3 regions of the Nesterenkonia sp. HG001 genome follow, and region 1 is predicted to be linked to each of the others. Evidence: riboswitches for the same ligand, from Rfam matches in the RefSeq annotation. Region 1 holds a riboswitch; each other region holds the start of a gene.
The links. Region 1 has a riboswitch for thiamine pyrophosphate ahead of thiD (bifunctional hydroxymethylpyrimidine kinase/phosphomethylpyrimidine kinase). Riboswitches for the same ligand answer to the same signal wherever they lie in the genome.
Positions count from the first base shown of each region.

Region 2: it holds a riboswitch for thiamine pyrophosphate, as region 1 does, so the genes downstream of both, ODE13_RS08070 (3-oxoacyl-ACP reductase) here and thiD (bifunctional hydroxymethylpyrimidine kinase/phosphomethylpyrimidine kinase) in region 1, are expected to answer to the same signal.
Region 3: it holds a riboswitch for thiamine pyrophosphate, as region 1 does, so the genes downstream of both, ODE13_RS08030 (ECF transporter S component) here and thiD (bifunctional hydroxymethylpyrimidine kinase/phosphomethylpyrimidine kinase) in region 1, are expected to answer to the same signal.

Region 1 covers NZ_JAOSZD010000005.1:16,952-24,442, reverse strand. Annotated here, with positions in the region: gene ODE13_RS09630 (GDSL-type esterase/lipase family protein) at 141-1,082, opposite strand; gene chrA (chromate efflux transporter) at 1,430-2,671, shown strand; TPP riboswitch at 2,742-2,860, shown strand; gene thiD (bifunctional hydroxymethylpyrimidine kinase/phosphomethylpyrimidine kinase) at 2,851-3,726, shown strand; gene ODE13_RS09615 (GTP pyrophosphokinase family protein) at 3,729-4,724, opposite strand; gene ODE13_RS09610 (sugar-binding transcriptional regulator) at 4,912-5,907, opposite strand; gene ODE13_RS09605 (glycerol-3-phosphate dehydrogenase/oxidase) at 6,069-7,491, shown strand, end outside.
Region 2 covers NZ_JAOSZD010000004.1:95,547-103,037, reverse strand. Annotated here, with positions in the region: gene cls (cardiolipin synthase) at 1-1,127, opposite strand, end outside; gene ODE13_RS08080 (aminotransferase class IV) at 1,244-2,197, shown strand; gene ODE13_RS08075 (LLM class flavin-dependent oxidoreductase) at 2,178-3,536, opposite strand; gene ODE13_RS08070 (3-oxoacyl-ACP reductase) at 3,539-4,354, opposite strand; TPP riboswitch at 4,456-4,551, opposite strand; gene ODE13_RS08065 (carbon-nitrogen hydrolase family protein) at 4,651-5,490, opposite strand; gene ODE13_RS08060 (DinB family protein) at 5,569-6,153, opposite strand; gene ODE13_RS08055 (ABC transporter family substrate-binding protein) at 6,343-7,491, opposite strand, start outside.
Region 3 covers NZ_JAOSZD010000004.1:82,816-90,306, forward strand. Annotated here, with positions in the region: gene ODE13_RS08005 (Na+/H+ antiporter subunit D) at 1-1,298, shown strand, start outside; gene ODE13_RS08010 (Na+/H+ antiporter subunit E) at 1,295-1,960, shown strand; gene ODE13_RS08015 (monovalent cation/H+ antiporter complex subunit F) at 1,960-2,643, shown strand; gene mnhG (monovalent cation/H(+) antiporter subunit G) at 2,640-3,047, shown strand; gene ODE13_RS08025 (DUF4235 domain-containing protein) at 3,096-3,368, opposite strand; TPP riboswitch at 3,549-3,702, shown strand; gene ODE13_RS08030 (ECF transporter S component) at 3,799-4,452, shown strand; gene ODE13_RS08035 (ATP-binding cassette domain-containing protein) at 4,472-7,015, shown strand.

The DNA of each region.
Region 1 (7,491 bases):
GCGATACCCACAACGCAGAGGTGCTCTGAAGGCTCCGCCCGAGGTGAGGGCCAGCTAGGTGCCTAAGACGGGACATCCGCACCAGCGTCTCGGCGGGCCGTCCGCGACGCTGACGCAGTGTCGGGACGGCCCGCCGTCGTTCATCGTCCCGAAGGGCTCGCCAGCACTGCGCGAGCGAAACGTTCCCCGATGAAGCGGTGCGTCGCAGTGTCGGGGTGCAGGCCATCCGGCAGAGGACGGGTCTGTGCGTCGTCAGGACCATAGAGCTCCAGGCCGTCCACCAGGTGAAGGTCGGGGTCGGTCGAGGCTCGCTCTGTCACGATGCGCGTCAGCTCGGCTCGCACCACCGTCAGGTCGAGCCGCCCCTTAGAGACGTGTGCCGGATCCCCGGTGGCGTGGAAGACCCGACGCACGCCGCCGTCGTCATCCGTGTGGTGCGTCGCGACGACCGGCCCGGGGGTGAGCTCCTGGATGCCGCACCACAGGGGCGTGATCACGTGCACCGGCGTGTGCGGATGGCCGTCGCGGATCGTGTCCAGGAAGCCGTGGACCGCCGGAGAGAAGCTGCGCAGCCGGAAGACGTCCCCGTTGACCACGTTGATCCCCAGCTTGAGGGTGATCACCTCGGCCGGCAGGTCACGGATGGTGCGGGCGGTGAACTGGTCGAGCATCGCATTGCCGCCGAAGCCCAGGTTCACCACGTCGTGGCCAGAGAGCAGCGCCGCCACGGCGGTCCATGTCTGGGAAGGGCCTTCCGCATCGGAGCCGTGACTGATGGAGCTGCCGTGGTGCACCCAGCGCGGTCCGGCCGGCGGCACCGGGAACACAGGCTCGTCGCTCTGCAGGGACACCAGCTCGGCGGGCTCCTCATACGGCATCCAGATCTCCACGAGCTTCTCTCCGGCAGGCAGCAGCCCTGTCGGCGCCGCATCGGAGAGCTCCACTGTCCATGGTGCGTCCGGCATGTCGCAGGGGTGCGCCACCGCTCGTGAGGTCAGGACGCCGTCGACCAGCACATCATGCACCGGCGCGGGGCGCGCAGGGTCCTGACGGGCTCCCAGATCGGTCGGCAGCACCTGCATCGACAGACGTCGGGCGCTGGTCCGCACTCGCAGCCGCACACCGGCCGGCGCCGCCGCCGCGGCTGCCGTGCCCGGATCATGGAGCTGGGCGCGCGCGCGTGGGCAGGCAGACGCTGGGGCAGGAGCCCGTGCCTCCCGGGGACAAGCTCCACCGCCCCATGGAGGTGGTGATCCATGATGCGGGTGGTCTGCAGGGCAGTGGCCTGGGACAGCTCGGTCATGCCTCCAGAGTCTACTGACCTCCCCGTAGCCGGCCTGCGGGTCCACCCGTCGCTCGCAGGCGGCAGAACGGGACGAGGCGGTGACGTTCGCCATCCGTTAACCTGACTTCGACAGTCTGGAGTCCTGTGAGCCACGTACACCACCCCTCAGTCCCCGCTCGAGGCCATGACGGCAGCGTCGCCGAGGTCTTCCTCATCTTCCTCCGTCTCGGACTGACCTCGTTCGGCGGTCCGGTCGCCCACCTGGCCTATTTCCGTGAGGCCTTCGTGGAGCGGCGCCGGTGGCTGAGCGAGAAGGCCTATGCGGATCTCGTCGCTCTGTGCCAGTTCCTGCCGGGGCCGGCCTCCAGCCAGGTCGGGATGGCCCTGGGCCTGCAGCGAGCCGGCTGGGGAGGCATGTGCGCGGCATGGTTCGCCTTCACTCTGCCCTCGGTGCTGCTCCTGGTGGCCTTCGCCTATGGTGTCGCCACGCTCGGGGACCTCTCTGATGCGGGCTGGATCCACGGGCTCAAGGCCGCCGCCGTCGGCGTCGTCGCCCATGCGGTGCTCGGCATGGCGAAGACGCTCACCCCGGATGCGCCCCGGGCGAGCATCGCCGCCGGGGCCATGATCACTGTGGTGCTCGTCCCGCAGCCTTTCGTGCAGGTGGGGGCGATCGCCGTCGCCGGACTGGTCGGCCTGCTGTGGCTGCGTCCCGAGACTCCCCAGCCCCGGGACGAGGACACCTTCACCGTCAAGGTCTCCAAGAAGGTCGCCGCCGGTGCGCTGATCCTCTTCGGTGCCCTGCTGGTGGGGCTGCCGCTGCTGGTCGCCTCCGCCGGATCGGCCGCTTGGCACGGGGCGGCCCAGCTGGTGGACCTCTTCTATCGCGCAGGCTCTCTGGTCTTCGGCGGCGGGCACGTGGTCCTCCCGCTGCTGGAGGCGGAGATGGTCGGGCCCGGGCTGGTCGACTCGGAGGTCTTCCTGGCCGGCTACGGCGCCGCCCAGGCGGTCCCCGGCCCGCTCTTCACCTTCGCCGGCTACCTGGGCGCCTCGACGACCGAGGGGCCCGGAGGTGCCGCCGGGGCGCTGATCGCCGTGGGGGCGATCTTCCTGCCTGCGGCGCTGCTGGTCATCGGAGCCCTGCCGTTCTGGGAGGCGCTGCGCGGTGCGCCGCTGGCACGGCGGGCATTGACGGGTGTCAACGCCGGGGTGGTCGGAATCCTCGCGGCCGCGCTCTATGACCCGGTGTTCACCGCCGGAGTGCTCGACGTCGGCCTGGTGGCACTGGCCGTGGCCGTGGCGTCCTTCGTCGCGCTGAACAGCTGGAAGGTGCCCGCCTGGGCGGTGGTCATCGGTGCAGGCCTCCTGGGCTGGATCGTGCTCTGAGCACCGTCCGGGACGTGCCGTCGTCGGGCAGACCGTGTGAGGTCCCGCACGCCCTCGTCGACTAGACTCGATCAGCGGCACGGGGTGCCTGAGCCTGCGGAGCGACTCTGCCCAGCGGCTCAGGCTGAGAGCACACCCGTTGAACCTGATCCTGATCATGCTCGCGAAGGGATGCCCCGATGAAGTCACCCTCCTCTGCTCGCCCAGCTCCGGGCGCCCCACGGGAGATTCCCAACATTCTCTCCATCGCCGGGACCGACCCCACCGGGGGAGCCGGGATCCACGCGGACCTGAAGAGCTTCGCCGCCCACGGCGGCTACGGGATGGCGGTGGTGACTGCGCTGGTCGCGCAGAACACCCAGGGTGTCCGGGAGATCCATCTGCCCCCGATCTCCTTCCTGCAGGCGCAGCTGGAGGCGGTCAGCGACGACGTCGCTCTGGACGCGGTCAAGGTGGGCATGCTCGGAACGGTGGACGTCATCGAGACGGTCTCCACCTGGTGGGACGCCCTGCCGGGCCGGCCCTGGTTGGTGGTGGATCCGGTGATGGTCGCAACCTCGGGGGACCGGCTGCTCCAACCCGACGCCGAGCAGGCGCTCATCGGGTTTCTGCACCGGGCGGACCTCATCACCCCGAACATCCCGGAGCTGGCGCTGCTGGCCGGAGGACCACCCGCCGAGGACGGCGAGTCGCTGATCCGCCAGGCCCGCACGGTGGCGGACGCCCATGACGTCGTCGTGCTCGCCAAGGGTGGTCACTTCGACGACGACGAGGTCGAGGACATCCTGGTCCACCCGGCCGAGGCCGACGGCACCCGCACGCCTGAGGGGCGGCACGTCTCGGAGCGCATCCGCACCACCAACACCCACGGCACCGGCTGCTCGGTGTCCTCAGCGCTGGCCGCACTGCGGGCACGTGGACTGGACTGGGAGACGGCGGTGCCGGTGGTCAAGGAATGGATGACGGCGGCCCTGCGAGACACCGAGCGGCTCGACGTCGGCCGCGGCCACGGACCCATCCAGCACTTCGCGCAGCTGTGGGAACGCCGCTTCTGAGCTCAGTTCTGCTGAGAGGAGGCCTGCTGGGCGATGTCCTCCCACTTCCAGGCGGCTGTGGTGGCCTGCTCGCCGGAGAACTCGTCCTCCGAGAGCTCCTCATCCGGGAACCACGGCCCGGTGCGGGGCCGGTCGGCAGCGGCTGGGGTGGGGCCGGTGGCGCCCTGGCCAGAGGTGGGGGCCTGCTCCTTGAGCTGAGTCACGCGGTCCCTGATCTCAGCCATCTGGCGATCCAACGCGGCAGCCTTCTCCGCGGCGTCACGCAGCTCCTCGTGAATGTCGTCCGGGACCTCGCCGGAGTAGGTGTAGTAGATCTTGTGCTCCAGGGAGGCCCAAAAGTCCATGGCGACGGTGCGGATCTGCACCTCGACGTAGACGAACTCGGTGCGATTCGAGAGGAACACCGGCACCTGCACGATCACGTGCAGACTTTGGTAGCCATTGGGCTTGGGACTACGGATGTAGTCCTTGACCTCCACGACCCGCAGGTCCGGCTGACTGCACAGCATCTCCGCCACCCAGTAGGCGTCGGAGACGAAGGAGGTGGTGATGCGGATGCCCGCGATGTCTCGGATCGACCCACGGATGCCCTCCAACGTCGGCTCGCAGCCGTAGCGCTGCACCTTGTCCAGGATCCGATCCAGGGACTTCAGCCGGAAGTTCACGTGCTCGATGGGGGAGTAGTCGCGGGTGTGCTCGAACTCCTCACGCAGCACGTTGATCTTGGTGAGCACCTCGTCCATGCCGAACTTGTAGTGCAGCTGGAACTCGGTGAGCTGTCGGCGGATGTCGATCATCCGCGGCACCACCCCGGTGGTGCCGTTCTTGCCGGCGTTGGTGTGGAGCTGCTTCAGCAGCTGCTGATAGGTGTCGTCCTCATGCTCCTCGCTCCGGGCGAGGGCGGAGCCGGTGGGGCGGGGCTGCTGCCGGGGGGAGGGGCTTCGCCCATCAGTCGACAGGAGACGGCTGTCGGCCTCAGTGGACTGGCCAGCGGACATGGTCACTCCTTCGTATTCCATCCCGGGGCAGAACTGCTCGCCGGGGAGGTCGAGTCGGTGCACCTCGACCCCTTCGATTCTCGACCCTAGGAGCAGAACCTGTGAAGTCCCTCGACGGTTGTGGCCGAATCGATACCTTCCGCGCCGCGATGGACCGCGGCGGAGACCTGTGGCGTGCAGGCCCCGTTCAGGCCCCTCCGGCAGGCTGATCGCGCGAGTGCCCGTAGGCCAGCCTGTCAGCGGAGACCTGGTCGAGCACCAGGTCGGTGACGAGCCCGGCGGCGAGGGCTCCTCGCAGTGCGGGAACCTTGTGCGGCCCGTTGACCACGCAGATCCGCCGCGGGACGCGGACCAGCTCCGAGGGCACCGGACCGGAGCCGCGGCGGTTGAGCGCGATGTCCTCCCAGCTGCCGTCCGCTCGGAGGAAGACGGTGCAGACATCGCCGACCACCTGCTCTGAGGAGAGCGCGTTGAGGTCGTCGCGGCTGAGGTACCCGCCGGAGTACACCTGGGAGGGCAGACCCTCGGCGAAGGTGCCGACGCCGAAGACCGCCAGCGCGGCGCGGCGGTGCATGTCCAGGATCCGTCGCGTGGAGCGTTCGCGCCACAGCGCCTGCTTGGTCTCCTCATAGTCGAAGAATGCGGGCACGGCGAAGACATGGGCGCGCGCGCCATAGGCCGCGGCGAACCGCTCGACCACTCCGATCCCGGTGCCCAGGGGCGCGCCGATGCCCTCCGGCTCGGAGTTGACGGCTCCGTTGAGCTGGACGACGTGCAGGTCCGGAACCTCCCGTCTGTTCAGCCGGGCCACCACTGAGGTCATGGTCTGGCCCCAGGCGACGCCGACCACGGAGTCGGGACGCACCAGCCGGTCGACCAGGCCGGCGGCGAGCACCGCCACGCTGTCGCTGCGGCGCGAGGGTGCGTCGCCGCGTTCGGAGACGGCCACATGGGCACGCACCCCGTAGAGCTCCCCGATCCGGTGCTCCAGGGCGCTGGGACGGTCCACGGGAGGGTGCAGGGAGATCCGCACGATGCCCTCGCGCCGTGCCTGCTGGAGAAGCCGGGAGACTGTCGATCGGGAGACGCCGAGCTCTGCGGCCACCGCCTGCATCGTGCGATGTTCCCCGTAGTACATCCGTGCAGCGTGGTACTCGGCCTTCTCCCGATACGTGGTCTTCATAGGGCGCAGTATCCCCTATTTCTGCACGTATGTGCAGATTCCTTGAGAAGATGCACCACACCCGGTGAGATGGACCCCACATCGCCGTCCATGTGACAAGGAGATCGCCGGTGAGAGCAGAGCCGCTCAGCGCAGAGACCCGCCGTGAGGCGCTGGACGCCATGGCAGGGACCAGTCCCGAGGACCCTCTGGACATCCTGATCGTCGGCGGAGGTGTCGTCGGCGCAGCCGCGGCCTTCGACGCCGCCACCCGAGGCCTGCGTGTGGGCCTGGTGGAGTCGCAGGATCTGGCCCAGGGCACATCCTCCCGTTCCTCGAAGCTCGTCCACGGTGGTCTGCGCTATCTGCAGATGCTGGACTTCAAGCTCGTCGCCGAGGCCCTGCGCGAGCGCGACCTGTTGCTGAAGCACACCGCGCCGCACCTGGTCCGTGCCCTGCCGTTCGTCTTTCCCTTCGAGAAGCGGGTGGTCGACCGCGCCTTCATCGGCTCCGGCGTCTCGCTCTATGATGCGATGTCCATGCGGCCGGGGGAGAAGCGTCCGGTGCCGTTCCACCGCCATCTCTCCCGCACCCGCCTGCGCCAGCGCTTCGCCGGCCTGGACCACGAGAAGTTCATCGGCGCGCTGGAGTACTACGACGCCCAGGTCGACGATGCTCGCCTGGTGATGACTCTGGCTCGGAGCGCCCACAGCCTCGGCGCCCAGATCGCCACCCGTACCGAGGTGATCGAGTATCTGCGTGCGGAGGCTCCCGACGTCGACGACGCCGATCAGGCCGCCGCCGAGCACGCCCCGGTCCGGGGAGTGGCCGTGCGGGACAAGGAGACCGGGCGACGCCTGGAGATCCACGCCCGGGAGACGATCCTGGCAGCCGGCGTCTGGACCGGACGTCAGCAGGAGACCGCCGACGTGCCGTCTGGGCTGAAGGTGCTCGCCTCCAAGGGCATCCACATCACTGTGCCCAAGGACCGGATCGCCGCGGACGACCACGTCGGAGTGATCACGCAGACCGAGAAGTCGGTCCTGTTCATCATTCCCATGGGGAACTACTGGTCCATCGGCACCACCGACACCGCCTGGCACGAGGACGTCGACACGCCTGCACCGACCTCGGAGGACATCGACTACGTGCTCGAGCACGCCAACGCCGTGCTGGAGGCGGATCTCAGCCGGGAGGACGTCATCGGCAGCTGGGCGGGCCTGCGGCCGCTGCTGCAGCCGATGGAGACTGACGAGTCCAAGAGCTCCAAGGTCTCCCGCGAGCACACCGTCATGCAGCTCTCTCCGGGACTCTCCGCAGTGGCCGGGGGCAAGCTCACCACCTATCGGGTGATGGCCGAGGACATCATCTCCTTCGCGCTCGGAGACCGCCAGGTCCACCGCGAGAGCCTCACTCATGCGATGCCGCTGCTGGGCGCGCAGGGCTACAGCGAATGGGAGTCCCGTGCCCCCGAGATCGCCCGCGACTACGGCTGGTCCGACGAGACCGTGGACCGCCTGCTGAACCGCTATGGCTCCCTGCTGGCCGAGCTGCTCGCCTTGGTGGACCAGGACGCCGATCTCGGCAAGGAGGTCCCGGACAGCG
Region 2 (7,491 bases), on a different contig from region 1:
AGGATGACCTCCACGTTCCGGTGCGCAGCATTGGTGACCGCGTAGAGCAGCGAGTCGTCGGGCACCAGATAGGGGGTGCAGATGACCAGTCGATCAGTGGCCTGATAGATGAGGTCGTTGAACAGGCGCAGATTGTTCTCATCGGTGAAACCGGGGCCCGAGGGGACCACCTGGGCCAAAGCCCCGCCTGCGGCCGCCTCGTCGGCCTCAGTGTCCACCAACAGCTCCTCACCCAGGTTCTCCCCGGTCTCGGCGTACCAGTCCGAGGCGAAGACGATGTCCAGGCCCGTGACGGCAGGTCCGGCGAGGACCACATTCAGCTCCACCCAGCGGCGCCCCATCCGGAAGGCCGAGGGGCGCTGATAGTGCGGCTCGATGAGGTTGGTGGACCCCGTCAACGCCTTCTCCCCGTCCACCACGACGATCTTGCGGTGGTTGCGCAGGTCCAGCCGGGAGAACCGGCGGCGCAGCGGCCGGACAGGCAGCACCCGGTGCCATTCGATGCTGGACCGCTTAAGCCTGCGTTTGAGGCGGTGGTACCCCTTGATTCGCATCGTGCCCAGATGGTCATAGAGGAACCGCACCTGGACGCCGCGCTCGGCGGCGCGCTCCATGGCGTCCAACACCGGACCGGCATACTCGGAGTCGTCACCGACGATGTAGAAGAGCACATGGACGTAGTCCTCGGCCCCGTCGATGGCTTCGACCATCCACTCGAAGGACTTCTTGTAGTCCGAGATCAGCTCGATGCGGTTGCCCTCCTGGATGGGGAAGGCACCGAGCTTGCGGTTCAGCGCGGCAGTGGCGCCCAACTGCTCGTCTTTGTCCCGCAGCTGGTCAGACAGGTCCATGTGGCTGGTCGCCTCCAGCAGGGACTCGTTGATGCTGCGCTGACGCTCCTGACGCCGTGCGGAGAGCTTGTTGCGGCCGATCAGCAGGAACAGCGGCAAGGCGACGATCGGGATGAAGAAGATCGCCAGCAGCCAGGCCATGGCGGTGTTGGGCCGGCGGTTGTCAGGGATGATGCCGAGCACGGCGAGTCGCACACCGACCTCGAGCACGAGGATGATCAGCAGGATCCACTCAGGGAGTCCCTCGATCCCCAGCCCGCTCAGTGGCCACAGCATCGTCAGCTCCGTCCGTCTCTCATCGTCGCTCCGCCCTGATCAGCGCCGCATACGGCTCACCATCCTACGGTGTCAGGTGTTCTCCCCTGCCCTCTGAGCGGCCTATGCTGAGGGACATGGCTGAGCACTTCCACGAGGACTCCGTCGCCGCCGTCGCCGTGCGGATCGACGTCGAGCACCCTGACGGACTGATCTTTGACCCGCACCAGCCGCAGCTGCGGGTCACGGATCTCGGTGCCGTGCGCGGCGACGGGGTCTTCGAGACCATGTACGCGGTGGAGGGCCAGGTCCGCAAGATCGAGGCCCACCTGGAGCGGTTGGCCCGCTCTGCGGACATCCTGGACATCAGCATCCCTCCGGCGCAAAGCTGGCGGGCGGCCGTCGAACTGGGCTTCGAGGAGTACCGCACCCGCGGCGCCCTGCCGGAGGAGCTGACCATCAAGCTCGTCGCCACCCGCGGGGTGGAGGGCGAGCCAGCCTCCGACGATCCTGCCTTTGCCGGGACGTACTGGGCGCTGCTGAGCCCGGTGACCGAGGCGATGCGCGCCATCCGGGGCCAGCCGGTGGGCGTGACCCTCCTGGACCGCGGCTATGACTCCACCGCCGCCGAACGCGCACCCTGGCTGCTGCTGGGGGCGAAGTCGCTGAGCTACGCGGTCAACATGGCCTCGCTGCGCTGGGCGAGGCAGCATGGCTTCGACGACGTCATCTACACCACCTCCGACGGGCAGGTCCTGGAAGGACCCACCTCCACGGTGCTGATCGTCACCCGCGGGGCGAACGGCGCCCGCCGACTCACCACCCCGGTGCTGGAGACCGGCATCCTGCCCGGCACCACCCAGGGCGCGATCTTCACCGCCGCCGAGAAGGCCGGGTGGGAGCTGGGCTACGGGCCGCTGACTCCGCAGGACCTGCTCGACGCCGACCATCTCTTCCTGGCCTCCTCCGTGCGGCTGGTCTCCCCGGTGGCCCGCCTCGACGACGCCGACCTGGCCGTGGACGACGAGCTCACCGCTGAGCTGATCGATCTGCTCGCCGAGGACCTGCCCGTCAACCACCCGCTGGACTGAGCGCGGACTCCTGCACCTCGGAGCCGCGCCGCTCCGGGATCTGCAGGCCGAGGTGGTCGCGCAGCGTGGTGCCGGTGTATTCGCTCCGGAATCGGCCACGGCGCTGCAGCTCCGGGACCACGTGCTCCACGAAGTCCTCGATCCCGCCCGGCAGGGTGGGCGGCATGAGGTTGAAGCCGTCGGCGGCGCCGGCGTCGACCCAGCGTTCAATCTCGTCTGCGATGGACTCCGGGGTGCCAACCATGGTGCAGTGCCCTCCCCCGGCGGCGAGCCGTCCCAGCAGCTGCCGGACCGTGGGCTGTTCGGTGGCGATGATCCGCAGGATCGTCGCGTAGCGGCCCTTGGGCCCGGTGAACTCCTCCAACGGGGGCAGATCCGGGACCGGCGCGTCCAGCTCCCAGCCCGAGGCGTCCTGACCGATGAACACGCTCAGCTGGCGCAGCGAGGCTTCGGTGGGCAGCAGCTCGTCCAGGGCGGCCTGCTTGGCCCGCGCCTCAGCTATGGTCGAGCCCACGTAGGTGACCAGCCCGGGCATGATCGCGGTGCCGCGGGGGTCACGGCCGACGGTGGCGAGCCGGCGTCGCACGTCGGTGCTGTAGGCCAGTGCGGCCTCGGCGTCGTAGGCGACGGCGTAGATCGCCTCCGCGTGACGTGAGGCGAGGTCCCGGCCCTGCTCCGAGGCCCCGGCCTGGAAGAGCACCGGCCGGCCCTGCGGCGGGCGGGGCACGTTGAGCGGCCCCGCGACCTGGAAGTGCTCGCCTTGGTGGTCGATGGGCGCGATCATGCCACCGTCGGCGTAGCGGCCGTCCCGCTCGTGCAGCAGGGACTCCTGCGGCCAGGAGTCCCAGAGCCGGATGACGGCGTCGATGAACTCCTCGGCCCGGGCGTAGCGTTCTGCATGGGCAGGCATAGACGGATAGGAGTGGTTCTGCGCCTCGGCGTCGAACATGGAGGTCACCACGTTCCAGCCGATGCGACCGCCGCTGATGTGGTCCAGGCCGGCGAGCAGCCGGGCCGCGTGGAACGGTGTCCAGAACGTGGAGGAGACCGTGCTGACCAGCCCGATCCGTTCGGTGTGCTGACTCATGGCGGAGAGCAGCGTCAGCGGCTCCAGGAACCAGGTGGGGCCGTCCTCGACAGCGCCGATGCCCAGCGAGTGGCCGTCGGCGAAGAACACCGCGTCCAGCTTCCCGCGCTCGGCGGTGCGGGCCAGGTCGATGTAGTAGTCGACGTCGCCGAGGCGCTCGACAGCGGAGTCCGGGGCGCGCCAGGCGGCCTTGTGGTGCCCGACGCCGAAGAGGAACAGGTTGAGCTTGACCTCCGGTGCGACCGTTCCCATGCTCAGCCCTTCACCAGCCCGCCGTCGACGATGAGATTCTGCCCGGTGACCCCGCGGGACCACGGGGAGGCGAAGAACAGCGCGGCGTCGGCCAGCTGCTCCGGGGTGGTGACCTTGCGCAGCGGAGTGCCGGCGGCGATGGCGTCGAAGACCACCTCAGGGGTGGCGGCGGAGGCGTCGGTGGTGCGCAGCAGCCCACCGGAGACCATGTTGACGGTGATGCCGTCGGGGCCGAGGTCGTCGGCGAAGGTACGGGTCAGCGAGAGCAGGGCCGCCTTGGCGGCGGTGTAGTCGTGGTAGGGCACCACCGGGTGCTGGAAGAGGTTGGTGCCGATGGTGATGACTCGGCCCTGGCCGGCTTCGCGCATCCCGGGCAGGGCCGCCTGGATGAGGTTCAGCGGACCGGTCACGGAGCCGGCGAACTGGGCCTCGAACTCCTCGGCGGTGATCGCGTCGGCCTTGGAGCGGGCGTCGCCGGTGAAAGCGAAGTCCACCAGGGCGTTGTTCACCACCGTGGTCACCGGACGCTCGAAGTGCTCCCTCGCGGTGCTGATCAGGCTGCGGACCTGCCCCGCGTCGCGGACGTCGGCCTGCACCGCGAGCGCCCGCTCCGCGTGGGCGGCAGCGATCTCCTCGGCGGCGGCCTGCGAGGAGTGGTAGTTGACCACCACCCGGGCGCCCTCGCGCAGGAAGGCGGCGGTCAGGGCTGCGCCCAGGCCGCGGGCGCCGCCGGTGACGACGACGACCTGTTCGCTCAGCGGCAGCGCGCCGTCGTTGTGCTGGGCGGTGGCTTCTGTGGTGATGGTGGCGGTGCTCATGCGTGCCTCTCGTCTCGAGGCGAAGGCAGCCCGCAGGCGATGTGCGACGTGAGCCTGCGGCCATCTGCGGACCGATGCTCACCGCCGCGATGCGGCCGAACGCCGCACCAGCCGGACGATCCCTTCGCCAGTGCTAACTGGATCAGGTTCGACGGGTGTCATCTCAGCCGCAGAGTGCGGCACCCCGTGTCACAGCCTTCATCTCATCACATGGCGGGCGTCACAGCCAGTCGATGACAGGACGGGCCGTCAGCCGTCGTCCCGCAGACTCCTGAGCCCTCTGGGCTCTGTGAGCCTCAGACCTGCGGGATCTCCCGGGCATTGGCCAGCACCGGGAGCTTCTGCCGGGCAGCGGTGACGACGTCGGCGTCGAGGTCCGCCACCAGAAGCTCCGGGGCCTCCCCGGCCTCGGCGAGCACCTCTCCGGTGGGCGAGACGATCATCGAGTGCCCCACCCCGGTGGGCGCCCCTTCCACTGGCTCGACGCCGGCGGCCGAGGGCAGGCCCTGACCGCAGGCGATCACGTACTGCGTGGAGTCCAGCGCCCGGGCACGAGCCAGCAGCCGCCACTGGTCCACCTTGCCCGGCCCGGCACCCCACGACGCCGGCAGGATGGTGGCGAGCGCCCCGGCCCGGGCGTGGGCGGTGAACAGGTTCGGGAAGCGGATGTCATAGCAGGTCGCCAGCCCCAGCGTCTGCCCGTCCAGAGCGAACCGGGCCGGGGCCTCACCGGGTGCCACGGTCTTGGACTCCTGGAAGCCGAAGGCGTCGTAGAGGTGGATCTTGTCGTAGGCGGCCAGCACGCCGTTTCCGGTGCCGTCCACTGCGCCGTCCACTGCGAGGAGGGTGTTCGTGACCCGCTCGCGGCCCTGCTCCCCCGGCTGTGCGGGGGTGAACATGCCCGCGACGATCGCGACCCCGTGGCGCTCCGCGATCCGGCGCAGCTCGGTGCCCCAGGCGCCGTCGACAGGCTCGGCGATGGGTGTCAGCGAGTGCCCGAAAGCCCGCTGAACGGCCTCGGGGAACACCACCAGACGGGCGCCGGCCTCCACGGCCTGCGCCGTCCACTTCTCGACGAGCGCCAGGTTCTGCTGCGGGTCCTCACCGGTGACGATCTGTGCTGCTGCGATACGCATGGGCCCAGCCTACGTCGCAGCGCCGCGTCCCGGGAGCGCCGGCCAAATCCCTCCCCTGGTTCCGCAGACGCCTCACGCTCAGAGGAATTCGTCGGCGATGCGCTGCAGCTCCACCACATGGTCCTGCCACTCGGCATCCCCGGCCGGGGGCATGTTGTCATTGCCGTCCTGCATGCCCACGGCGCCGTCGAGCTGCTCACGCAGGATGTCGGCATGACCCGCGTGCCGTGCGGTCTCAGCGATCAGGTGGACCACCAGCCGCCCCAGAGTGGTGCGCCCGTTCTTTCCCCACCAGGGCACCTGGGCAGGCGCACCCAGGCCCAGCTCGGCGACGGCGTCGTCGGTGGTCCGCCAGGAGGTGCGGTAGAAGTCCCGCACCCACTCGCTGCTCTCCTCTTCGGTCGCGTAGAGGTCAGCGTTGAGGGCGGCGCCGGCCTCCAGCCACGGCATCGGCACCGGACTGGGACGGCCCAGCGGTGCGGTGAAGTAGCCCATCTCCATGCTGGCCACATGCTTGACCAGGCCCAGCAGGTTCGTCCCGGTCGCCGTCAGCGGCCGGCGGACGTCATGCTCCGGGACGCCGTCGAGCTTCCACAGCAGGGCCTCACGGAGCCCCTGCAGGTAGCGCAGCAGCATCTCTGACTCAGCATCATCATCGCTCATGGAGCGAACTGTAGGAGCTGCCTCATTCCCACGGCACCGTTCCCCGGCCGCACCCTGACACCACCAGCACTTGGTGGGCTCTCTCTGCTCTGCGTCTTGTCCCCGTGATGTTCGTTCGTCCCCGTGGAATTGCACGGGGACGAACGAACAGGACGGGGACACATGACGCGTCGCGGGGGCCGGGAAGCCTCAGTCCTCCTCGTCCGCGTCCTCCTCGTCGGCATCCTCGTCGGCTTCCTCAGCCTCCGTGTCCTCAGCCTCGTCAGCATCCTCGTCCGCGTCCTCGGGATCCGTGTCCTCGAGCTCCTCGACGTCGACGCCGGTGTCGGTGCCGTCGTGGCCGGCGTCGTCCTCCCAGCCGACCTGAGTCCAGTCCGTGGTCTCGAAGAGGCTCGGACCGTAGTTCGCGAGCCCCTCACGGAAGGCGGTGATCACCGGACCGTTGGCGTAGGCGAGGTAGTGGAAGTACTCGCTGAGCGCCTCCTGCTCCAGGGCCTGCGCCTCGGCGAAGCGCTCATCGTCGTCCTCGATGCCGAACAGCTCGCTGATCCGGTCGTCGAGCTCCTCGTTCCCCAGCCCGGTCAGGTTTCCGTCACCAGTGGAGTAGAACTGGTTGGGGGCACTGGTCGGGTCCGCCCCGGCCTTGCCGTAGCACATGTTGACCAGGCCGAAGTCACGCCCGCCGACGACCTCGCCGAACTGCCCCGCCCCCTGGTTGTTGACGTCCAGGTTCATCCCGGCACCGGCCGCCATGCTCTGCGCGGCCTGGACCATGGCCTGGTTGATCGGGTCATCCCCGAAGGTGTTGAAGACGACGCGGAGCTCCTCGCCGTCGCGGCTGCGGAACTCGTCGTCCTCACTCTCGAAGGTCCAGCCGGCCTCCTCGAGCACCTCCTCGGCACCCTCCGGGTCGTCGTCCTCGACCGGGTAGGCGTCCTCATAGCGCTCATCGAAGGGCATCATCAGCCAGGACCCGGGAGTCTCCTCGTCCCAGTTGATGCCTTCGAACTGGATGGCGGCGAGCTGCCCGCGGTCCAGGACGCGGAAGATCGCCTCACGCACCGCCACGTCGTCGAGGTTGGTGGCGTCCCCGTTAAGCACGAAGCCACAGGTGGCCATGCGCTGGCCCCGACGGATGTCGTAGCCGTCCTCGGACCACTCGGTGAGCTCCTCGTAGCGGGGCCGGGTCGCGACGCTGGTGGCATCGATCTCGCCGTTCTGGAACGCCGGGATGGTCGCACTGGCCTCATAGGTGGCGAAGTTCAGCCGATCGAGCACCGGCGCCTCGCCCCACCAGTTCTCGTTGGGCACCAACGAGATGACATTGGCGGCCAGGTC
Region 3 (7,491 bases), on a different contig from region 1:
ACCTGTTCAACCTGTACGTCGGCTTCGAGATCTTCCTGACGGCCTCCTATGTGCTGCTGACCCTCGGGGGAGGGGAGTCCCGCATCCGGGCGGGGGTGACCTATGTGGTCGTCTCCGTCATCTCCTCGATGCTGTTCCTGATCACCATCGGTGTGGTCTATGCGGCCACCGGCACCGTGAACATGGCGGACCTGGCGCTGAAGCTGGGCGACCTGGACGGTGACATGCAGCTGCTGCTGCATGTGATGCTGCTGGTGGCCTTCGGCATCAAGGCGGCGGTCTTCCCGCTGGCGTTCTGGCTGCCGGACTCCTATCCGACTGCCCCCGCCCCGGTGACGGCGGTCTTCGCGGGCCTGCTGACCAAGGTCGGCATCTATGCGATGATCCGCACTGAGACGCTGCTGTTCCCGGGGGAGCGGATCAACACCGCGTTGATGATCGTCGCGCTGCTGACGATGATCGTGGGCATCCTGGGTGCGCTGGCCCAGGGCGACATCAAACGGATGCTCTCCTTCACCCTGATAAGCCACATCGGCTATCTGGTGTTCGGACTCTCGCTGGTCTCGATTGTGGGCATGTCGGCCACCATCTATTACGTGGCCCACCACATCACCATCCAGACCACGCTGTTCCTGGTGACCGGACTGATCGAGCGCAGAGGCGGGTCCTCCAACGTGGATCGGCTGGGGAGTCTGGCGAAGATCTCTCCCGCTCTGGCCGTACTCTTCTTCATCCCGGCGATGAACCTCGCGGGGATCCCTCCGTTCTCCGGATTTATCGGCAAGCTGGGGATGATCCAGGGCGGGATCGCGGAGGGCACCTGGATCACCTGGACCCTGGTGGTCGGCTCTGTGGTGACCTCGCTGCTGACTCTGCTGGCCGTGGCACGGATCTGGGCGCGTGCGTTCTGGCGCAAGGCCGAGGACGCAGACTCCCCGGACCGGCTGCTGATGTCGAAGACGTTGGCGCACGCGCGGGCGGCGAACAAGCGGCTGCTGCCGATGTCGGTGGTGGCGCCGACCGCCCTGCTGGTGACGATGTCCTTGGCGTTCACCGTGTTCGCCGGGCCGCTGATGTCCTTCTCCCGTGCGGCCGCCCAGGACATGTACGAGCGCACCCCCTACCTTGAGGCGGTGCTGGGGGAGGAGCGCGTGGACGGGGTCCGCGAGGAGCTGGAGGACCTGGCCTCGCAGATACCTGACTTAGACACCGGCGACGGCGGCTCCGACGAGTTCGCCCCGGTGCGGACCTCTTTGGAGCCTGAAGACGAGTCGGCGCAGGAGGCTGATGACCGATGAAGCGACCCCGGACCCCGCTGCCGCTCGAGCTGCCGCTGATCGCCTTCCTCAGCTTTCTCTGGATGGCGATGTGGCAGGACTTCACCCTGGGCACTCTGATCGTCGGGGCCGTGCTGGGCACCGCCGTGGTGCGGCTGTTCTACCTGCCGCCGCTGCGCGGCTCGGGGCGGATCAACATCTGGTGGGTGCTGGTCTTCACGGTCCGTTTCCTGGCGAAGATGGTGGCCGCCTCCTTCCAGGTGGCCTGGATCGCCGTCGTGCGCGGACCGAAGGTGCGCAACTCGATCATCTCGGTGCAGCTGCGCAGCCATGACGACTTCATCGTCACGGTGACAGGCCACGCGCTGGCACTGGTGCCCGGCTCGCTGGTGATCGATGTGGATCGCACCACGGCGACCCTGTACCTGCACTGCCTCAACGTCACCGACGACCACGACGCCGAGCGCATCCGGCAGGATGCCCTGCGCACTGAGGCACTGGTGCTCCGCAGCTGCGGGAACCGATCGGAGCTGGCGGTGGTGAAGGCCGAGAAGCGGCTGGGCCGCGTCAGTGGCTTCTCCAAGACGGAGCGCGATCAGGCGATCCCGACGCGTTCTGCGGCTCCGTCGTCCGCGATGCTCGGTCGCGGCCCCGCCGGCGCCTCAGAGGAGGGAGGGCGCTGATGCTGACCTACGCCTACTGGATCTCCCAGGCGCTGCTGACGGTGGCTGTGCTCTGCTCTGTCTTCCGCGTGTTCCGGGGGCCATCGGTGCTGGATCGGGTGATCAGTGTGGACGTCATCCTGATCATCGTCTCCTCGATGCTGATCACGGACATGGTCGCCCGAGGGCACCAGGACTTCATCCTCTTCGTCGTGGCCACCGCCGTGATCGGTTTCCTCGGGGCCGTGGCGATCGCCCGGTATGTGGCGGTGCGTCGGCCGGAGGATCCCGGGGCGAGCGTGCTCACCGGGGCGCTGCCGCAGGCGGCCACGAGCTCCGGCGGGCCTTCGGGCGCACCGGACGGCGCGGATGCCGGGCCTGGGAGCGGTGGGAGCCCCGCCGGCTCCGGCGTGCCGGGCGCCGCACCCTCGGGTGATGGTGGCGCCATGGACGGTGGGCGGGCGCCGTATGCGGCCAGCCCCTCGCGGCTCGCCGGCATGGACCCGGTGGATCCCCACGGCGGCACTCTTGCTCCCCGCGGCTACGGGGAGGATGAGGACCCGGCGACCTCGTGGTTCCACGAGCTGACCCGTTCCGGCTTCACCACGCGTCGTCGCCGTGCGGCGGAGGAAGAGGGTCAGGACGAGGCTGAGGAGCCCTCTGGAGAGACTCCCGACCAGGCGCCGGGGGAGGGAGCACGATGATGGACCTTCTGGACGCGGAGCTGATGGATCAGATCCTTGATGCCGTGGCCGCCGTCTTCCTGGTGATCGGTGGGCTGATGTCGCTGGCGGCCGGGATCGGACTCGTGCGGCTGCCGGATCTGCACTCACGGATGCATGCGGCCACGAAGCCTCAGGTCCTCGGCCTGCTGAGTCTGCTGCTGGCCGCGGCGATCACCTGGCGCAGCTGGAGCGGCGTCGTGCTCGTCCTGCTCGCCTGGGGTCTGCAGATCCTCACCGCCCCGGCGAGCGCCCATGTGGTGGGGCGCGCCGGGTACCGGACGAAGCACTTTAAGTCCGAGCAGCTGGCGCAGGACGAGCTGGCCCGGGCAGTGGACCGGATCTCGCGGGGCCATGGAGCCCGCCGGGAGATCGACGGGGGCTGAGACCTCCGACGGGGATCCGTGGTGTCGTGCCGTCCTGCTGCGCGCCGCTCAGACCTCAGCCTTATTCGCGTAGGCGGCCTTGATCTTCTTCACCGAGGCCTTGGCTCCGCGCTGGGACAGCACTTGAACGCCTGCGGAGATGGCGGCGGAGGAGATGGCGAAGACCAGGGCCTTCTGCAACGAGATGTCCTCTTCCTCGCTGGCCCGGGGAGTGTCCTCGCCGGTGGCCTGCCGCCAGGCGAACTCGAAGGCCTTGGTGGCGGCGTAGCCGCCGGCCAGGGAGATTCCGGTGGTCAGCAGCTTGTCCATGATCTTGTCCATCGGCACTCCTGAGGATTCGGATGTGGGATTCGGATGTAGGGGTTCTCACGCGAGTCTGGCACAGGGCGACGTCGGCGTCCCGCTCGAGGGCGGGGCTCATCGGTGACCTGCTCAGCCTCCAGCCTAGCGGGCCGGGCCGCCAGGAGGGAGGGGGATGCGCTACTGTGGGGCACGTCATTCGAGACACGACAGGGGAGCGCTCCCCGTCGCCCCCTGCGGGAGACGGAATGCGCTGAGAGTGGGCTGACGGCCCAGACCCTCGAACCTGATCAGGACAACCCGGGCGCGATGCCGCCCGATCAACGCCTGCGAAGGAAGTCGAGCTGTCCTCGGATGCCGGACCTGCACGCCGTCATCGGCTGTCCGCGGCGGCAGGTACGGCTCCCTCCCTGCGTGCTCGTGGTCCACGCTCGTCACACGAGGGAGCATCATGAGCAGCACGCACCGCACCACTGCACCGGCACGCGCGGGGACCCGGCCGCGGACCTTCCGCTGGTCGGTCTCCGACATCGTCGTCGCCTCCACCCTGGCGGTGGCCTCCGGGGTCATCTTCTGGGGATGGAACCTCAGCTACCACGTCGTCGGCGGGCTCTTCGCCGCCTACCCGCCGGCCGCGACCCTGGTCCACGGCATGTGGCTCTTCCCCGCGGTGCTGGGGATGCTGATCATCCGCAAGCCCGGTGCCGCGATCTACTGCGAGATGGTCGCCGCCGTGGTCTCCGCCCTGCTGGGCTCCCAGTGGGGGCTGACCGTGCTGTCCTCCGGCTTCGTGCAGGGGCTCGGCGCGGAGCTGATCTTCCTGGCGTTCCTGTACCGCCGGTACACGCTGGAGGTCGCGATGCTCGCCGGCGCGCTCTCCGGGTTCTTCGGCGGAGCGACCTATCACTGGATCATCCCCATGTACGCCTACGCGCCGTTGGAGACCTTCATCCACATCGGCTGCTTCACGCTCTCCGGGGCGATCATCGCCGGGCTGCTCTCCTGGCTGGCTACCCGCGGGCTGGCGGCCACCTCGGTGTTGGGCCCGCTGGCCTCCCGCCGGGCGCATCAGGAGCCGGTGCTGCGCCGTCGTCGTGAGGGCTGAGCCGATGGCGCAGGACCGCATGACGACGTCGGCGCGCCCTCCCGGGAGACTCGCCGGCGGTGCCGCCGTCGAGGTCCGCGGCTGGCGCTATCAGCATGCCGACCGGCCCGCCCCTGCCGTGGACGGGCTCGACCTTCACCTGGACCGGGGGGAGAAGGTGCTCCTGGTGGGGGCCTCCGGGGCCGGGAAGTCCACCCTGCTCCACGGGCTGGCCGGAGTGCTCCATGATGAGGAGGCCGTCTCCTCCGGTGAGTTGCTGATCGACGGGCTCGCCCCGGAGCAGGCCCGCGGCCGGATGGGTCTGATGCAGCAGGACCCGGAGTCCCAGGTGGTGCTCTCTCGGATGGGTGACGACGTCGCCTTCGCCCCGGAGAACCTCGCCGTGCCTGCGGACCAGATCTGGGACCGGGTGCGACAGGTGCTGGTGGAGACCGGCCTGGCCGGCTCGGGGGAGCAGGCCCAAGCACTGCTGGACCATCCCACCGCGCGGCTCTCCGGCGGGCAGAAGCAGCGGCTGGCGCTGGCCGGGATCCTGGCCATGCGCCCGGCCCTGCTGCTCCTCGACGAGCCCACCGCCAACCTGGACCCCGACGGCACCCGAAGAGTGCGGGACGCGGTCATCGAAGCCTCCGCGCGCCAGGGATCCACCCTGCTGGTGGTGGAGCACCGGCTGTCCACCTGGGCGGACCATGTGGACACTCTGATCGTGCTCGACACCGCCGGAGGCGTGCGCCACCGGGTACCCGCCGGGCGGATCCATGACGACGCCGATCTGCGGGCGGATCTGGTGGAGCTCGGGCTCTGGGTGCCGGGCCATGATCCGGTCCCGGACCTGCTTCTGGACACCGATGCCGGTGCCCAGCCTGAGGGCGCCACGGCGGGGCCCGAGGCCCTGAGGCCCCGGGTCCTGCTGACCGGACGGGAGCTCGCCGTCTCCCGGGAGAGGCCGCGGCGCCGTCAGTCCCGCCGTCCGGCACCGGTGCTTCAGGGGATCGACGTCGACCTCCCTGCCGGCCGGGCGCTGGGTATCACCGGTCGCAACGGGGCGGGGAAGTCGACCCTGCTGCTGAGTCTGGCCGGGCTGATCCCCGTCCACGAGGGCGAGCTCGTCGCCACCGGAGAGCTCAAAGGGCCGCGTGGCGAGGCCCTGACGGATGACCCGCACCGCTGGCGCTCGGCGGATCTGGTGGCTCGGCTCGGGATGGTGTTCCAGGAGCCGGAGCATCAGCTCGTCCGGCCCACGGTCCGCGAGGAGCTTGCGCTCGGCGCCCGGCAGGCACGGCAGCCCGGCGAGGACGCTCCGCTGTTCACCTCAGAGGACGTCGAGCACCGCGTGGCTCGGCTGCTCACCCGGCTGGGACTGGCGCATCTGGCGGAGGTCAACCCGTTCACCCTCTCCGGTGGGGAGAAGCGTCGGCTCTCCGTGGGCACGGTGCTCGCCGCCGGGCCGGAGGTCCTCATGCTGGACGAGCCGACGTTCGGGCAGGACGCCCACACCTTCGCCGCACTGATCCGACTGCTGCGCGAGCACCTCGACGACGGGGGCACCGTGGTGGCGGTGACCCATGACGAGGCGTTCCTGCGTGCTCTACAGGCCGAGGAGATGCCGCTGCGTCCTGAGGCGACCGGGCAGGCCGCCGCGGAGGACGCGCTCGAGGAGGAGGCGCTCGAGGAGGACGACTGCGCTGACGGGCGGACGCCGCGTGACGGCGTCGTCGACCACCGGGCCTCCCGACCGCGCGGCACCGCCGCCCCGATGCTGACCGGGGTGCGCTCCGAGTCTCGACTCGGGGGCGCCAACGCGCTGGCGAAGCTGTTCGCGGTGCTGCTGGTGACGGCCGCGCTGGTCTCCACCATGGACTGGGTCAGCTCCTCGGTGGTGATCGTGGCGAGCTTCCTGCTCCTGCCGTGGGCCGGACTGCGGCTGGGCCAGTTCCTGCTGCGGATCTGGCCCTTCGCGATCGGATCCGTGGTGGCCGTCTGGGGCACGGCGATCGCTGCTGAGGAGTCCGGGGCGGTGCTGCTGGACCTCGGATTCACCACGGTCAGCGAGGGCTCGGTGGAGCTGGGCATCGCGATGGGGGCCCGTGCGCTCGCCGTGGTGCTGCCCTCAGTGATCATCTTCTCCACCACGGATCCCACCGATCTGGCCGACTCGCTGGCCCAGCAGATGCGCCTGCCCGCGCGGTTCGTGCTCGGGGCGCTGGCGGCGATGCGGCTGCTGGGGCTGCTCGCCGAGCACTGGACCACCATCGGGCTGGCGCGGCGGGCGCGCGGCGTGGGCACACAGGGCGGGCTCCTGGGCAAGGTCCGGGCGACCTGCTCACAGGCCTTCGGGCTGCTGGTGCAGGCGATCCGGGTGGCCACCCGGCTGGCGGTGACCATGGAGTCCCGCGGCTTCGGTGCGTCCTCAGGTGCCTCCGGGCCTGCGCCGGCCCGGACCTGGGCCCGCCCGGCGAGCTTCAGCGTCGTCGACATCCCTGTGGTGCTGGGCGGTGCGCTGCTGGCCGTCGGGGCGTTGGCGGTTGCGGTGCTCAGCGGTCACTGGAACCCGGCCTGGTGATCGCCGATCGACAGGCCACCGCCGGGGCGCGATCGTCACATTGTGTCTTTTTTCTTGGGTGCGCCCTGCGTGCCGGACCGGAGAAGCGACGTCTGACCATGTGACGCCCGGGTCACCAGCGTGTGACGGCTCGCCCCGTGCCCGGGGAGCCCACCATCGCCGGGCCACCTCTGGTCGGTGCTTCTCGACCCCAGAATCACGCGGAACTTTGAAAGATGTGTTGCAGGTCTCCGACGATGCTGGCATGTTTCGCACAGGGTGACTCCTGAGCCGTGACAGTAGATGGAAAATCGGTATGGATGACACTCCTGCTTCCTCCATCACCGAAACTCATGCGGCTGACCTCCGTCATCCCTGCTCAGACGGGCCCGTCCACGCGTAGGGTGGGCATCACCTTGTTCAGATGTTAGATACGTCACTTGAGCTGATCGCACCGGCGCCGAGACGACATCACGAGATTCACCGTCCGATGGCCT